One region of the Streptomyces sp. NPDC029169 genome, then DNA from elsewhere that is predicted to be linked to it. Evidence: predicted binding sites of a transcription regulator. Region 1 holds the regulator's gene; the other holds the start of a gene.
What was found. The regulator HrcA, encoded in region 1, represses chaperone genes, less so after heat shock. The targets are predictions, from matches to a motif close to TTNGCACTCNGNNNNNCNGAGTGCNAA.

Region 1 (8,455 bases):
CCCTTCGGGCCCGACGACCAGCACGATGTCGCCCTCGGCGGGGAGTTCCGCGTTGGCGAGCGCGCCGCTCGGGTGGTCCCGGTCCTCGTGCAGGACGGCGGCGAAGTCGGCGCCCGCGAGGAGCGCGGCGACCTGCTTGGTGGTCATCGCGTCGGCCACCTCGGGGAAGCGTGTGCGGCGCGACTGCTTGCCGGCCTCGCGCGCGGTGGCGCGCCACTTGGCGAGGGCCTTGAGGCCGCGCTCGCCCTTCCACTGGGTGATGCAGCGGGACGCGGCCCACGGCACGATCGCGTCGACGCCGGTCTCCGTCATGGTCTCGACGGCGAGTTCGCCCCGGTCGCCCTTGGGCAGCGCCTGGACGACGGTGATACGGGGCGCGGGCTCCGGGTCCTCGTACGTCCCCGAGACCTGGACGGTCAGCTGGTCCTTGCCCTCGGCGGCGAGCACGACGCAGTCGGCCCACGCTCCGCGCCCGTCCGTGAGCACGAGCTCCTCCCCCGCGCGCAGCCGCTTCACGGAGACGGCGTGGCGGCCCTCGGGGCCGTCGAGGAGGAAGGTGCCGGTGCCGGGGACGGCCTCGACGACGAAGACGGGTGCGGTCATGAGGCGCTCCTGTGGGCCTGCGCGGTCAGTGCGGTGTCGAGTTCGGCGGCCAGCACCTCGACCAGTTGCCCCGCCGGGAGTTCGCGGGCCAGCCGGTGCCCCTGGCCGGCCCACAGGGCCATGCCCTGCGCGTCGCCCGCGGTGGCGGCGGCCTTGCGGAGGGGCGCGGTGAGGTGGTGGACCTCGGGGTAGGCGGCGGGGGCGTACGGCCCGTGCTCGCGCATGAAACGGTTGACGAGCCCGCGCGCCGGGCGGCCGGAGAAGGCCCGGGTGAGCTCGGTGCGGACGAAGAGGGGGTTGGTCAGGGCCTGCTTGTGCAGCGCGTGCGCGCCCGATTCGGGGCAGACGAGGAACGCGGTGCCGAGCTGGGCGGCGTCGGCCCCGGCGGCGAGGACGGCGGCGATCTGCGCGCCGCGCATGATCCCGCCGGTCGCGACGATCGGCAGCTGCACGGTCTCCCGGACCTGGGTGACGAGCGTGAGGAGCCCGGTCCCGGCGAGGGCGCCGTCCGGGTCGTCGCGGTGCGTGCCCTGGTGCCCGCCGGCCTCGACGCCCTGCACGCAGACCGCGTCGGCCCCGGCCCACTGGGCGGCCTGGGCCTCTTCGGGGGAGGTGACGGTGACGATCGTGTACGTACCGGCGCGGGCGAACGCGTCGAACGTGTCCCGGTCCGGGCAGCCGAAGGTGAAGGAGACGACGGGGACCGGATCCTCGAGCAGGATCGCGAGCTTGGCGTCGTAGGCGTCGTCGCGCCCCTGGTCGGCGTCGCCGAGCTGCGTCTCGTACCAGGTGGCCTCACCGGCGAGCTGGTGCCCGTACACCCCGACGGCGGCGGGGTCGGCGGGCTGTCCGCTCTGCGGCATGAAGAGGTTGACGCCGAAGGGCTGCCCGGTCAGCCCGCGCACCTGCTTGATCTCCTGGTACAGCCCGCCGGCGGTCTTGTACCCCCCGGCGAGGAACCCGAGCCCGCCGGCCTCGCACACGGCCCCGACGAGCTGCGGACAGGACGCGCCACCCGCCATGGGGGCCTGCACGATCGGGTATCGGGAGAGACCGTTCAGAGCGGTGGACATGCAGGCATCGTGTCATACGGGAAGGGCGGCACCCGCTCCCAGCGGATGCCGCCCTTCCAGGCACAACGTCGGCCTACTGGCCGGGGAACACGCCCGTCGGCCTACCGGCCGTTGAAGGCGTCCTTCAGCCGCGAGAACAGCCCCTGCTGCCCCGGCTGACTGTGCCAACCCGGGGGCCAACCCCCGGACCCCCGGCAGTCATGCGCCTACCGGCCGTTGAACGCGTCCTTCAAGCGCGAGAACAGCCCCTGCTGCCCCGGCTGGAACTGACCGGTCGGCCGCTCCTCGCCGCGCAGCTTCGCCAGTTCGCGCAGGAGCCGCTCCTGCTCGGCGTCGAGCTTCGACGGCGTCGTCACCTCGACGTGCACGATCAGGTCGCCGCGCCCGCCGCCGCGCAGGTGCGTGATGCCGCGCCCGTGCAGCGGGATCGACTGGCCGGACTGCGTGCCCGGGCGGATGTCGACCTCCTCGAGCCCGTCGAGCGTCTGCAGCGGCACCTTCGTGCCGAGCGCGCCCGCCGTCATCGGGATGGTGACCGTGCAGTGCAGGTCGTCGCCCCGCCGCTGGAAGACCTCGTGCGGGACCTCGTGGATCTCGACGTACAGGTCGCCGGCCGGGCCGCCGCCCGGGCCGACCTCGCCCTCGCCCGCGAGCTGGATGCGCGTCCCGTTGTCCACACCGGCCGGGATCTTGACCGTGAGCGTACGACGGGACCGGACCCGGCCGTCGCCCGCGCACTCGGGGCACGGGGTCGGGACGACGGTGCCGAAGCCCTGGCACTGGGGGCAGGGGCGGGAGGTCATGACCTGGCCCAGGAAGGACCGCGTGACCTGCGAAACCTCACCGCGACCGCGGCACATGTCACAGGTCTGCGCGGAGGTGCCGGGCGCGGCGCCCTCACCCGAACACGTCGTACAGACGACGGCCGTGTCGACCTGGATGTCCTTGGTCGTGCCGAAGGCGGCCTCGTTGAGGTCGATGTCCAGCCGGATCATCGCGTCCTGGCCGCGCCGGGTGCGCGAGCGCGGCCCGCGCTGCGACGCCGTACCGAAGAACGCGTCCATGATGTCCGAGAAGTTCCCGAAGCCGCCCGCGCCGAAGCCGCCGGCCCCGCCGCCACCGCCCGAGGCGGACAGCGGGTCGCCGCCGAGGTCGTAGACCTGCTTCTTCTGCGGGTCCGACAACACCTCGTACGCGGCGTTGATCTCCTTGAACCGCTCCTGCGTCTTCGGATCGGGATTCACATCCGGGTGCAGCTCGCGCGCGAGCCGCCGGAATGCCTTCTTGATCTCGTCCTGGGACGCGTCGCGGCGCACGCCAAGCGTGGCGTAGTAGTCCGTGGCCACTTACGACTCCGCCAGGATCTGTCCGACGTAACGTGCCACTGCGCGTACCGCTCCCATCGTTCCGGGGTAGTCCATGCGGGTCGGTCCGACCACGCCGAGTTTGGCGACTGCCTCGTCGCCCGAACCGTAGCCGACCGCGACGACGGACGTGGAGGTGAGCCCTTCGTGGGCGTTCTCGTGCCCGATCCGTACGGTCATGCCCGAGTCCTTGGCCTCGCCGAGCAGCTTGAGGAGCACGACCTGCTCCTCGAGCGCCTCAAGCACAGGCCGGATCGTGAGGGGGAAGTCATGGCCGAAGCGGGTGAGATTGGCGGTGCCGCCGATCATCAGCCGCTCCTCGTGCTCCTCCACCAGGGTTTCGAGCAGGGTCGCGAGCACCGTCGAGACCGTGCCGCGGTCCTCGGTCTCCTCGAACGACTCCGGAAGATCCTGCACCAGCTGCGGCACGTCCGCGAAACGGCGGCCGACCACGCGGCTGTTGAGCCGGGCCCGCAGGTCCGCAAGGGAGGTCTCGCCGAACGGCGCCGGGCAGTCGATCACGCGCTGCTCGACCCGGCCGGTGTCCGTGATCAGCACGAGCATCAGGCGGGCGGGGGCCAGCGCGAGCAGCTCCACGTGCCGGACCGTCGAGCGGGTCAGCGACGGGTACTGGACGACGGCGACCTGCCGGGTCAGCTGCGCGAGCAGCCGGACCGTGCGCCCGACGACGTCGTCGAGGTCGACGGCTCCGTCGAGGAAGTTGTGGATCGCGCGCCGCTCCGGCGTCGACAGCGGCTTGACGCCGGCGAGCCGGTCGACGAACAGGCGGTAGCCCTTGTCCGTCGGGATGCGGCCGGCGCTGGTGTGGGGCTGGGCGATGTAGCCCTCGTCCTCCAGGACGGCCATGTCGTTGCGCACGGTGGCGGGCGAGACGCCGAGCTTGTGGCGCTCCGTGAGCGCCTTGGAGCCGACCGGCTCCTCCGTCCCGACATAGTCCTGGACGATGGCGCGCAGCACCTCGAGCCTGCGTTCGCTGAGCATCGCGCCCACCTCCAGCTGTCGTATCGGGTTGCTTCGGTTGCTCCCCTTTTGGCACTCGCCCTGTCCGAGTGCCAGGAATCCCCCGGCCAGTGTACGGCGGCGGGCATCGCTCCTGGCAAGGAGGCGGGGTGGTAGCCGCTAGCGTCGCGGTATGGATGTCACTTGGGAAGAGTTCGGCTGGGAGCGGCTCGCGGACGGGGTGGGGCGGCGTCGGCTGCCGGGCTGGGACGCCACGGTGGGCCTGGTGCTGGGCGAGAAGGCGGTGCTGCTGTACGACACGGGCTCCACGCTCCGGGAGGGCGCGGAGCTGCGGGATCAGGTCGAGGCGCTGACGGGCGGCCGGAGCGTGACGCACATCGCACTGAGCCACCCGCACTTCGATCATGTGCTGGGGACGGCGGCGTTCGAGGGCGCGGAGGTGTACGGGGCGGTGGGCGTCGACGCGCTGATGCGCCGGGAGGCGAGCTCGCTGATGGCGGACGCGGTACGGCACGGGGTCGACGCGTTCGCGGCGGCGGAGGCGGCCGACGCACTGGTGGCACCGCAGCACATGGTCTCCGGGGAGTGGACGCTGGACCTGGGCGGCCGGCAGGTGCTCCTTGCGAACGTGGGCCCGGGGCACACGGCGCACGATCTGGCGCTGCTGGTGCCGGGTGCGACCGAGGTGGTCTTCTGCGGGGACCTGGTGGAGGAGTCGGGCGAGCCGCAGGCGGGGCGGGACGCGATGCCGTCACGCTGGCCGGACGCGCTGGACCGCCTCGTCGGTCTGGGCGGGGAGGAGGCGGTGTACGTGCCGGGTCACGGGGCGGTCGTGGACGTCGCGTTCGTACGACGTCAACGGGATGAACTGGCACGCCGCTTCTCCGTCGCATAACGTCCCCCAAATGCGCAGCTACAACCCGGACCTGACGCCCCCGTGGAAGCGATCCGCCCCCGTGCCGGAGGTGCCGGCGGAGGTGGACCTCGTGGTGGAGGAGGTCTCGACGGGCTTCTGCGGGGCGGTGATCCGCTGCGAGGCGGGCACGGTGACGCTGGAGGACCGCTTCGGCAAGCACCGGGTCTTCCCGCTGGAACCGAGGGGCTTCCTGCTGGAGGGCCGTGTGGTCACCCTGACCCGCCCGGTGGCCGGCCCCGCGCGGTCGCATCGCACGGCCTCGGGCTCGATCGCGGTCCCCGGCGCGCGGGCGAGGGTGGCGCGGGCGGGCCGGATCTACGTGGAGGGGCGGCACGACGCGGAGCTGGTGGAGCGGGTCTGGGGCGACGACCTGCGGATCGAGGGCGTGGTGGTGGAGTACCTGGAGGGCATCGACGACCTCCCGTCGATCGTCGCGGACTTCGCCCCGGCGGCGGACGCGCGCCTGGGCATCCTGGTCGACCACCTGGTCCCCGGCTCGAAGGAGTCCCGCATCGCGGCGCAGGTCTCGTCCCCGGACGTCCTGATCGTCGGCCACCCGTACATCGACGTCTGGGAGGCGGTGAAGCCGTCCTCCGTGGGCATCCCGTCCTGGCCGACGGTCCCCCACGGCCAGGACTGGAAAACGGGCGTCTGCCGCGCCCTGGGCTGGCCGGAGAACACGGGAGCGGCCTGGCACCACATCCTGTCGAAGGTCCACACCTACAAGGACCTGGAACCGGCCCTGCTGGGCCGCGTGGAAGAACTGATCGACTTCGTGACGGCACCGTAGGGGGCCCTTGCACGAGGCCCTGCCCCTTAGTCCACCAGGTCCCTGACGACCGCGTCCGCGAGCAGGCGACCCCGCAGGGTCAGGACCGCGCGCCCCGCCTCGTACGGCCCGGCCGCGAGGAGTCCATCGTCCAGGGCCCTCCGGGACGCGGCAAGCCCCGCGGCCTTGAGCAGCCCCAGCTCGACGCCCTCCCGGAGCCGTAGCTCCAGGAGCACACGCTCCACGCGCCGGTCCTCCGCCGAGAGAACCTCCCTCCCCGCGCCCGGGGACCTGCCGGAGGAGAGCGCCGCCGCGTACGCCCCCGGATGCTTCACGTTCCACCACCGCACACCCCCCACGTGCGAATGAGCCCCCGGCCCCGCGCCCCACCAGTCCGCGCCGCGCCAGTACAGCTCGTTGTGCAGGCACCGCCCCGCCTCGGACGTGGCCCAGTTCGACACCTCGTACCACTCGAAGCCGGCCTCCGCGAAGATGGAGTCCGCTATCAGGTACCGGTCGGCGTGCACGTCGTCGTCCGTCATCGGCACCTCCCCGCGCCGGATCCGCCGCGCCAGCTGCGTGCCCTCCTCCACGATCAGCGCGTACGCGCTGACATGGTCCGGGCCCGCCCCGATCGCCGCCTCCAGCGACGCCCGCCAGTCGTCGTCCGACTCCCCGGGCGTCCCGTAGATGAGGTCGAGGTTGACGTGCTCGAAGCCCGCCGCCCGCGCCTCCGCGACGCACGCCTCGGGCCGCCCGGGGGTGTGCGTCCGGTCGAGGACCTTCAGGACGTGCTGCCGGGCGCTCTGCATGCCGAACGACACCCGGTTGAAGCCACCCGCCCTCAGCTCCTCCAGGTACGCCGGATCCACCGACTCCGGATTCGCCTCCGTCGTCACCTCGGCGTCGTCCGCGAGCCCGAACTCGTCCCGGATCGCCCCCAGCATCCGTACGAGATCCCCGGCGGCGAGCAGCGTCGGCGTGCCCCCGCCCACGAAGACCGTCCGCACCGGCCGCGGGTCGTCGCCGAGCACCTTCCGGGCGAGGCGTATCTCCTCGACGACCTGCCCGGCGTAGTTGTCGCGGGAGGCGAGGACGCCTCCGGCACCGCGCAGCTCGCTCGCGGTGTACGTGTTGAAGTCGCAGTAGCCGCACCGCGTGGCGCAGTACGGCACGTGCAGATAGAACCCGAGCGGTCGCTCCCCGGCCCCTTCCAGGGCGTGCGCAGGCAGCGCCCCGTCCTCGGGCATGGGCTCACCATCGGGCAGTACGGAAGGCATGAGCCCATTGTCCCGTACTGCCCGAGGTAAGCCGTCCGACCTGTGGATAACTTGGTGGAGGCCCGGCGATCAGGCCTCCCGCGCCCCCGCGTACATCTCCTCGATCAGGTCCTTGTACGTCCGCTCCACCACCGGCCGCTTCATCTTCAGCGACGGCGTCAGCTCACCGTGCTCGACGTCCAGGTCACGCGGCAGCAGCCGGAACTTCTTGATCGTCTGCCAGCGCTGCAGGCCCTCGTTGAGCCGGTCGACGTACCCCTGGACCATCTCCTGGGTCTGGGGGGCGGCGACGACCTCCGCGTACGACTTGCCCGCGAGGCCGTGCTCGGCGGCCCAGCCGAGGATGGCGGGCTCGTCGAGCGCGATGAGCGCGGAGCAGTAGTTCCGGTCGGCGCCGAGGACGACGATGTTGGAGACGAAGGGGCAGACGGCCTTGAAGTGGCCCTCGATCTCGGTCGGCGCGATGTACTTGCCGCCCGAGGTCTTGAACAGGTCCTTCTTGCGGTCGGTGATCCGCAGGTAGCCGTCGGCGGACAGTTCGCCGATGTCACCGGTGTGGAACCAGCCGTCCGGCTCCAGGACCTCGGCCGTCTTCTCGGGCAGGCCGTGGTAGCCCTCCATGATGCCGGGGCCGCGCAGCAGGATCTCGCCGTCGTCGGCGATGCGGACCTCGCAGCCGGGCAGCGGCTTGCCGACCGTGCCGGTGCGGTAGGCCTCGCCCGGGTTGACGAAGGAGGCGGCGCTGGACTCGGTGAGGCCGTAGCCCTCCAGGATGTGGATGCCCGCGCCGGAGAAGAAGTAGCCGATCTCGGGCGCCAGCGCGACGGAGCCGGACACGGCGGCGCGCAGCCGGCCGCCGAACGCCTCGCGGAGCTTCTTGTAGACCAGCGCGTCGGCGACCTTGTGCTTGGCCGTGAGGCCGAAGGGCGCGGAGGCGGTGCCGGTGCGGCGGAAGTTGTCCTGGGTGACCTTGGCGTACTCGCGGGCCACGCCCGCCGCCCACTGGAAGATCTTGTACTTGGCGGGTCCGCCCTCGCGTGCCTTGGCGGCGACGCCGTTGTAGACCTTCTCGAAGATGCGGGGCACGGCGGCCATGTACGTCGGCTGGACCACCGGCAGGTTCACGATGATCTTGTCGATGCGGCCGTCGACGGCCGTGACGTGTCCGACCTCGATCTGGCCGGAGGTAAGGACCTTGCCGAAGACGTGCGCGAGCGGCAGCCAGAGGTACTGGACGTCGTCCTTGGTGACCAGGCCGGTCGCGGCGATGGCCTTGGCCATGTACGACCAGTTGTCGTGCGGGAGCCGGACGCCCTTGGGGCGGCCGGTGGTGCCGGAGGTGTAGATGAGGGTGGCGAGCTGCTCGGCGGTGATGGCCGAGACGCGCTCCTTGACGGCGTCGGCGTGCTTCTCCAGGTACGCCTTGCCGCGCGCCTCCAGGTCCGCGAGGGAGAGGACCCAGTCGTCGG
Region 2 (8,455 bases), on a different contig from region 1:
ACGGTGGACCTGGGTGGGGACGCACACCGGCGACTTCATGGGGCTCCAGCCCACCGGCATGAAGGTCACCATGACCGGCACGACCATCCACCAGTTCCGTCAGGACGGCAAGATCGCGGAGGGGTGGTGGCAGTACGACATGCTCGGGCTGATGGGGCAGCTCGGCGCCGTGGAGGCGTAAACACTGAGGTCCGAGGCGTAAACACTGAGGTCCGGTGTCCCCTCCTCGGGGACACCGGACCTCAGTGATCAGCTACGCGGCTACAAGCGCGTCAGTGCGAGTGACCGTGGCCGTGGCCGTGGCCCGCGTCCGTCGGCTCCTCTTCCTTCTTCTCCACCACGAGGGTCTCGGTGGTGAGGAGGAGGGAGGCGATCGAGGCGGCGTTCTCCAGCGCGGAGCGCGTCACCTTCACCGGGTCGATGACGCCGGCCTTGACCAGGTCGCCGTACTCGCCGGTCGCGGCGTTGAAGCCGTTGCCCTTGTCGAGCTCCGCCACCTTCGAGGTGATGACGTAGCCCTCGAGGCCGGCGTTCTCGGCGATCCAGCGCAGCGGCTCGACGACCGCGCGGCGGACGACGGCGACACCGGTGGCCTCGTCGCCGGTCTTGCCGAGGCCGCCCTCGAGCACCTTCGCGGCGTGGACCAGAGCGGAGCCACCACCGGAGACGATGCCCTCCTCGACCGCGGCGCGGGTCGCGGAGATGGCGTCCTCCAGACGGTGCTTCTTCTCCTTCAGCTCCACCTCGGTGGCGGCGCCGACCTTGATCACGCACACGCCGCCGGCCAGCTTCGCGAGGCGCTCCTGGAGCTTCTCGCGGTCCCAGTCGGAGTCGGTGGACTCGATCTCGGCCTTGATCTGGTTGACGCGGCCCGCGACGTCCTCGGACTTGCCGCCACCGTCGACGATGGTGGTGTCGTCCTTGGTGATCGTCACGCGGCGGGCGGTGCCGAGCACGTCCAGACCGGCCTGGTCGAGCTTGAGGCCGACCTCCTCGGCGATGACGGTGGCACCGGTGAGGGTGGCCATGTCGCCGAGCATCGCCTTGCGGCGGTCGCCGAAGCCCGGGGCCTTGACGGCCACGGCGTTGAAGGTGCCACGGATCTTGTTGACGACCAGGGTCGACAGGGCCTCGCCCTCGACGTCCTCGGCGATGATCAGCAGCGGCTTGGAGGAGCCGGCCTGGATGACCTTCTCCAGGAGCGGCAGCATGTCCTGGATCGAGGAGATCTTGCCCTGGTGGATCAGGATGTACGGGTCGTCGAGGACGGCCTCCATACGCTCCTGGTCGGTCACCATGTACGGGGACAGGTAGCCCTTGTCGAAGGCCATGCCCTCGGTGAAGTCGAGCTCCAGGCCGAAGGTGTTGGACTCCTCGACGGTGATGACACCGTCCTTGCCGACCTTGTCCATCGCCTCGGCGATGAGCTCGCCGACCTGCTGGTCCTGCGCGGAGAGCGCGGCGACGGCGGCGATGTCGGACTTGTCCTCGATCGGACGGGCGGTCGCGAGCAGCTCGTCGGAGACGGCCTTGACCGCGGCGTCGATGCCCTTCTTCAGGGCGGCCGGGGAGGCACCGGCGGCGACGTTCTTCAGGCCCTCGCGGACGAGCGCCTGGGCGAGCACGGTGGCGGTGGTGGTGCCGTCACCCGCGATGTCGTTGGTCTTGGTCGCCACCTCCTTCACCAGCTGGGCACCGAGGTTCTCGTACGGGTCATCGATCTCGACCTCGCGGGCGATCGTGACACCGTCGTTGGTGATGGTGGGGGCGCCGAACTTCTTGTCGATGACGACGTTGCGACCCTTGGGGCCGATCGTCACCTTCACCGTGTCGGCAAGCTTGTTGACGCCGCGCTCAAGGGCGCGACGGGCGTCCTCGTCGAACTTCAGGATCTTCGCCATGGGAGCGGTTCAGCCCTCTCGGAAATCGGGTGGAACGAACCGCGCCCCGAGGCGCCCGGAAGGGGCCTCGGGGCGCAGCTCAAAGCATCTGCTTCAGTACTTCGGTACTTCGGTGAACTACTTCTCGACGATCGCGAGCACGTCGCGAGCCGAGAGGACGAGGTACTCCTCGCCGTTGTACTTCACCTCGGTGCCGCCGTACTTGCTGTACAGCACGATGTCGCCGGTCTTCACGTCGAGCGGCAGGCGCTCGCCGTTCTCGAAGCGGCCCGGGCCCACAGCGAGGACGACGCCCTCCTGGGGCTTCTCCTTCGCGGTGTCCGGGATGACCAGGCCAGAGGCCGTGGTCTGCTCGGCGTCGAGCGGCTGGACCACGATGCGGTCCTCGAGCGGCTTGATGGCAACCTTGGAGCTGGCGGTCGTCACGATCCGACCTCCCCCTTCGGAGATCTCACGGGGTTAACTGTCTGAGGTGGCGACCAGGTGGATCCGTCGTCGCGGGTGCCGGACCTGCCCGTCGCTGTGTTGGCACTCTCCAGTGGGGAGTGCCAGAGCCGAGACTATGACTGCGATTAGCACTCGGTCAAGCGGAGTGCCAATTCAGTGCGACGTGGCGCGCCCGGGAGCCGCTCACACGTAGTCCTCGAGCTTCGCGACCGCGTACCCCTTGGCCGTGATCGTCTTCATCACCTGGCGGATCATGTCCGGCATCGTGCCCTTCCACTCCCCCTTGCCCCGGAAATGCGTGAGCACGATGTCGCCGGGGTGCAGGTCCCGGTCCCACTCGCGCCACTCCATCCGGTCCGGGAACGCCTCCGCGGCCCACAGCGGGACCGCCTTCACCCCGCACGCCTCGGCCGCGCGCAGCGTGTCCTCGTTGTAGCTGCCGTACGGCGGGCGGAAGAGCGGGGGCCGCTTCCCGTACCGCTTCTCGATGGTGTCCTGCATCCCGCAGATCTCCCGCTTCTGCGCGGCGTACGAGAGCCCGCGCATATAGCGGTGATTGAGGGTGTGGTTGTGCAGGGAGACACCGCGGTCCTGCATCTTCTCGAAGTACCCGTAGTCCTCCTTGACGAGGTAGTCGCTCAGGAAGGCGCTGTACGGGATCTGGAGGTCGTTCATCATCCGCAGCAGTTCGGGGTCCTTCTCCGCGCCGTCGTCGATCGTCAGGAAGACGACCTTCTGCTTGGTCGGCACGGTGGTGAAGACCGGTGGCAGGCCCTCGCCGTCGGTCTCGAAGCCCTTGCGGGTGGTGATCTTCGGCTTCACGGCGGGCGGCGCCGGGGCTTCGAGAGGAGGCCGGTCGAGGCCCCACTTCTTGGCGGCGCGCACCCGAGCGGCGCGCCGCTCGCGGACCTTCTTGACGTAGGCGTCGAGCGCGGCGGACGCGCCCTCGGCCTGTTGCTGACCGGCGGCGGGCCGCGCGGGGCCCTTCTTCCCGCCCCCGCCGCCGGAGCTCTCGCCCGAGGGGCCCGCACAGGCGGATCCGAGCGCGGCGACGACCAGCGCCGCGCCCACCGACCGACGGATGAGCACGGCCTTCTTCGACAGGATCTGTTCCTCTTGTCGTACTAGCTGCATGGCGCCGCATCCTGTCAGCGCCGAGCCCCGCACGGACGTCGACACCGCCGTCCGGCGGCCACCATCCCCCGGCCGGCCCACACCGGACCAGGGCCCACAATGGGACGGGTGACCGACCTCGCCGCCTTCACCGCCCTGCTCTCCCCCGAGGGCCAGGCCCTGCTCGCCGCCCTGCGCGACTACGACCCCGCCCAGGAGCTGGCGGTCGCCTCCCGGCTCCGCCGCGAGCATCCCGCCGAGCTGGTCTCGGCCGCCCTCGGACAGGCGCGGCTGCGCCAGCGGGCGGTGGCGAAGTTCGGCGCCGAGGACGCGTACCGGATGTACTTCACCCCCCACGGCGTCGAGCAGTCGACCCGGGCGACGGTCGGGGCGTACCGCGCGGAACAGCTGCGCGGGCTCGGGGTGCGGAGCGTGGCCGATCTGTGCGGCGGCATCGGCGGGGACGCCCTCGCGTTCGCCCGGGCCGGGATCGCCGTCCTGGCCGTGGACCGCGACCCGCTGACGGCCGAGGTCGCCCGCGCCAACGCCACCGCGCTCGGGCTCGCCGACCTGATCGAGGTGCGGTGCGCGGACGTGACGGAGATCGACACGAGCCCGTACGACGCCGTCTTCGTGGACCCGGCGCGGCGCGGCGGCCGGGGCAGGATCTTCGACCCCGAGGCGTACTCGCCGCCGCTCTCCTGGGCCGTCGAGGCCGCCCGCAAGGCCCCGCACGCGGCGCTGAAGATCGCCCCCGGCATCCCGCACGAGGCGGTGCCGGAGGAGGCCGAGGCGGAGTGGATCTCGGACGGCGGGGACGTGAAGGAGGCCGTCCTCTGGTTCCGCACCTCCCCCGGCACCCGCCGCGCCACGCTCCTGCCCTCCGGCGCGAGCCTGACGGGCCGCGGCCTGCCCGACCCCCCGGTCCGCCCGGTCGGCCGCTACCTCTACGAGCCGGACGGCGCGGTCATCCGCGCGCACCTGGTCGCCGAGGTCGCCGAGGAGCTGGCGGGCGGCCTGATCGACGAGACGATCGCCTACGTCACGGCGGACACGCTCCGGGAGACCCCCTACGCCACCGCCTATGAGATCACCGACGAACTCCCCTTCAACCTCAAGAAGTTGAAGGCCCTGCTGCGCGAGCGCGCGGTCGGGACGCTGACGGTGAAGAAGCGCGGCTCGGCGGTCGAACCCGAGGAGATCCGCCGCCGGGTCAAACCGAAGGGCCCGAACGCCGCCACGGTCTTCCTCACCCGGGTCGCGGGCGCCCCGACCATGCTGATCGGGGCCCCGGCCTCTGGCTAAAGTGCCAGGAGCGACAAGGGGGGAGATCATGGCGCTGCACCCGGAAGGCATGTTCACCAGCGGTCCGCTCGCGCACCTCGTCGGACTGGCCGCCGACGGGCCGGACCCGCTGGAGTGGGAGGTCCTGCGGCTCGCGAGGGGCATGCGGATCAACCACTGGGACGCGGCCTGGCGGAGCACTCCGCAGACGCTCGCCTCCCAATTGGACTACCTGGCCGTCGCGTTCACCGAGGAGTTCTTCGCGACCTGCCCCGAGTCGGCCCGCCGTTCCTGGCGGGCGGCGGCCGGAGCGAAGAGCGTGCCCGCGTTCATGACCGAGCTGGCGATGCTGCTGCGGCTCGCGGACCGCCAGGGGGACGCCTCGTACGAGGACGTGCCGCTCGCCGCGTGGGAGGTGCGGGCGCAGTTCCCGCTGCTGCTTGCGCTGGACACCTGGGCGTACGACGGCGAGTACGCCTCGTACGAGGAGAGCCTGCGCGCCTTCATCGAGGCCGAGCACCCGTACTGCTTCTACGAGTTGATACCGCGGCTCACCCAGGCCCTGGAAGTCCGGGCGCTCCGCACCGAGTCGGAGGCCTTCGCCGCGTCCTTCCGGACCCTCGTACCGGAGGCGACCCCGGAGGTCCTGGACACCCTCGCCCGCATCACCTTCGCCCACATGACGGAGCACCATGGCTGAGCAGACGACCGCGCGAACCCCGTTCCACGACGAGCCCTTTCCCGAACTGCGTGGCGGCAGCACGGACCAGGTGGCCGTCAGCGCCGACGAGCAGTGGATCGCGGTCAGTTCGGTGATGTACCGCCTGAGCCGGGTGGCCGTCTTCCGTGCCGACGACCTCTCCTGCGCGCACCTGATGACGTTCACAGAGGAAGCCGAGTCGATCTCCTTCCACCCCACGCTCACCCTGCTCGCCGTCGGCCTCGACAACGGCGACGAGTTCAACCGCGCGGGCGGCCTCACCCTCCTCGAACCCGGTACGGGCCACCGCGTCGACTTCGCCGACCCCGAGTGGGGCATCTATCCGGTCCGCTGGCTGGACGCCAGTACCCTCGAACTCACCGGCCTCAGCGTGGACCCGCACGACGAGTACACGCACTACGTGTCCCGGGCCACCGTCGTACGCGACGACTGGCTGGGCCTCACCCCCGACGCCCTCGACCTGACCACCCTCGACCGGCAACCGCTCGACCCGGACGCCCCGAACCTGTACCCCGACCCTGGGCTCGCGCGGCCGGTGCTACAGGCGATCGCCGAGCGGGCGGGCCGGAGCTACAGCGGCCACGGCCACGTCCGTAACGTGGCCGGGCTGAGCGACGGCCGGGTGCTCGCCACCCGCGCCCACACGGCGGTGGAGTGCTGGGCCCCCGACGGATCGCTGCTGTGGAGCGTGCCCGCGCCGTCGGCGATCGGGGGTACGCGGATCGAGGTCGCCGCCGACGAGCGGACGGTACGGGTCGCCGTCCCCGGCCACGACAGACGCACCCGCACCGACTTCCCGCTCGTCGCCACCTCCGACGGCACGGTCCTCGACCGCCCGTCGGTGCCCTTCTCGGCCGCGCTGTCGGCCCGTACGGACGGGGTCTGGGCGATCCGGGACACGTACGACCGCAGCTCGGAGGCCGAACCCCCCGCCCCGCCCAACACCCGGATCTTCGCCGCTGACGGCACCCCGCTCGGCACGGTCCACGAGCCGGACCGCTACGACCTCGTCCCGCTCGACGTCCGCCGCTGCCCCGAGCTGCTGTACGCGCGGCGGCGCCGCGAAGTGATCGCCCTCGACCCCCGCTCGGGCGCCGAGACAGTGCTCTTCGCCGTCGACGCGCCGCTCGGCCCGGCGGTGTACGTCACCGACGCCGCGGGCCCCGCGCTCCTGCACGGCCGCACGGAGCTGGTCCGCCGGACGTTCCCCGCCGGGGACGTCGTCTGGACCCTGCCCCTGGACGCCGTGGTCGCCGACGTCGACGCGCACGACGGTGTCCTGCACGCCGTGTGCGCCGACGACACCCTCGTCTCGGTCGACACCGCCGACGGCGCCGTCCTCGACCGGCGCCCCCTGCCCCCGTACGGACCGCAGTCGCTGCATGTGGCCCCCGACGGCACGGTCCTCGTCGGCACGGCGGCCGGCCAGATTCTGCGCTACTGAGCCCCTGTCTCCCGTGCGCGGCCGAGAAGCAATTCCCGCTCCCGCTCATTCCGGGTCAGCGACGCCGCCCGCTCGAACTCCGCCCGCGCCTCCGCCGTCCGCCCCAGCCTGGCCAGCAGGTCCCCGCGGACGCTCGGCAGCAAGTGGTACCCCGCCAGGGCGCGTTCGTCGGCCAGGGCGTCGACGAGGGCGAGGCCTGCCTCCGGGCCCTCGGCCATCGACACGGCGACCGCGCGGTTCAACTCGACCACCGGGGAGGGCGCGACGGCCGCAAGGCGTGCGTACAGCGCGGCGATCGTCCGCCAGTCCGTGTCCTCGTACGTGGGCGCCTTCGCGTGGCAGGCGGCGATGGCGGCCTGGAGGACGTACGGGCCGTACGTACCGCCCTCGCCCGCCCCCGCCGACGCCCCCGCCAGCGCGAGTTCCAGCGCGTCGAAGCCGCGGCGGATCAGCCGCCGGTCCCAGCGCCTCCGGTTCTGGTCGGCGAGCAGGACCGGCCGCCCGTCCGGACCGGTCCGGGCCGCCGCCCGGGAGGCCTGGATCTCCAACAGGGCCGCCAGACCGTGGACTTCGCCCTCCTTCGGCATGAGCCCCGCGAGCACGCGGGCCAGCCGCAGCGCGTCCTCGCACAGCGCCGGCCGCAACAGGTCGTCGCCCGCCGTCGCCGCGTACCCCTCGTTGAAGATCAGGTAGATGACGTCCAGGACCGAGCCGAGCCGGGCCGCCCGATCCTCCCCGTACGGCACCTCGAACTCCACGCCCGCCTTCGCCAGCGTCCGCTTCGCCCGCACGATCCGCTGCGCGACCGTCGCCTCCGGTACGAGGAAGGCGCGGGCGATCTCATCCGTGCGCAGCCCGCCGACAAGCCGCAGGGTCAGCGCCGTCCGCGCCTCCGCGGAGAGCACCGGATGGCAGGCGGTGAAGATCAGCCGCAGCAGGTCGTCGTCGATGTCGCCGGGCCCGGACGGCTCGGGGTCGTACGACTCCTCCGTCAGCTCACGCCCGACCTCGGCCAGCTTGCGCGCGTACGTCTCGCGCCGTCGTACGAGGTCGACCGCGCGGTTCTTGGCGGCGGCCGTCAGCCAGGCCCCCGGCCGGTCCGGCACGCCCGTCTCCGGCCACTGCTCCAGGGCGGCGACGAGCGCGTCCTGGGCGATCTCCTCCGCGATGCCGACGTCACGCACGATCCGCGCGACGGCCGCGATGATCCGCGGCGACTCCATCCGGAAGACCGTCTCGACGGCGGCAGGGGCGGGTGCGGTCATGGATCCACCATGACAGCACCCGCCCCGGCGGTGCCTACATCTCTTCGATCTCGCGGACCTCGCAGGTCACCTTCCACTGCGGCGGGTGAATCTCCAGGAACCGCTTCGACCACTCGATGGCCTCGGCCATGTCCTTGCACTGGGTGATCGAGTAGCCGCCGACGACCTCCTTGGTCTCGGTGAACGGCCCGTCGGTGTAGGAGATCTTCCCGCCCTCCCAGACCACGCGGGTGGACTCGGAGGTCGGCTTGAGCCCGGCCGTCTCCAGCATCACGCCGGC

Region 2: the regulator HrcA is predicted to act here: its motif matches at 2,474-2,500, upstream of groES (co-chaperone GroES).

Annotation. Positions count from the first base shown of each region.
Region 1 covers NZ_JBVHXA010000005.1:326,039-334,493, forward strand. The annotation lists gene ACZ4VI_RS12855 (16S rRNA (uracil(1498)-N(3))-methyltransferase) at 1-603, opposite strand, end outside; gene ACZ4VI_RS12860 (nitronate monooxygenase) at 600-1,676, opposite strand; gene dnaJ (molecular chaperone DnaJ) at 1,883-3,022, opposite strand; gene hrcA (heat-inducible transcriptional repressor HrcA) at 3,023-4,042, opposite strand; gene ACZ4VI_RS12875 (MBL fold metallo-hydrolase) at 4,194-4,916, shown strand; gene ACZ4VI_RS12880 (DUF3097 domain-containing protein) at 4,927-5,727, shown strand; gene hemW (radical SAM family heme chaperone HemW) at 5,754-6,986, opposite strand; gene ACZ4VI_RS12890 (AMP-dependent synthetase/ligase) at 7,056-8,455, opposite strand, start outside.
Region 2 covers NZ_JBVHXA010000002.1:14,209-22,663, forward strand. The annotation lists gene ACZ4VI_RS03705 (ester cyclase) at 1-181, shown strand, start outside; gene groL (chaperonin GroEL) at 273-1,901, opposite strand; gene groES (co-chaperone GroES) at 2,019-2,327, opposite strand; gene ACZ4VI_RS03720 (polysaccharide deacetylase family protein) at 2,532-3,482, opposite strand; gene ACZ4VI_RS03725 (THUMP-like domain-containing protein) at 3,582-4,766, shown strand; gene ACZ4VI_RS03730 (hypothetical protein) at 4,795-5,445, shown strand; gene ACZ4VI_RS03735 (outer membrane protein assembly factor BamB family protein) at 5,438-6,910, shown strand; gene ACZ4VI_RS03740 (RNA polymerase sigma factor) at 6,904-8,175, opposite strand; gene ACZ4VI_RS03745 (YciI family protein) at 8,210-8,455, opposite strand, start outside.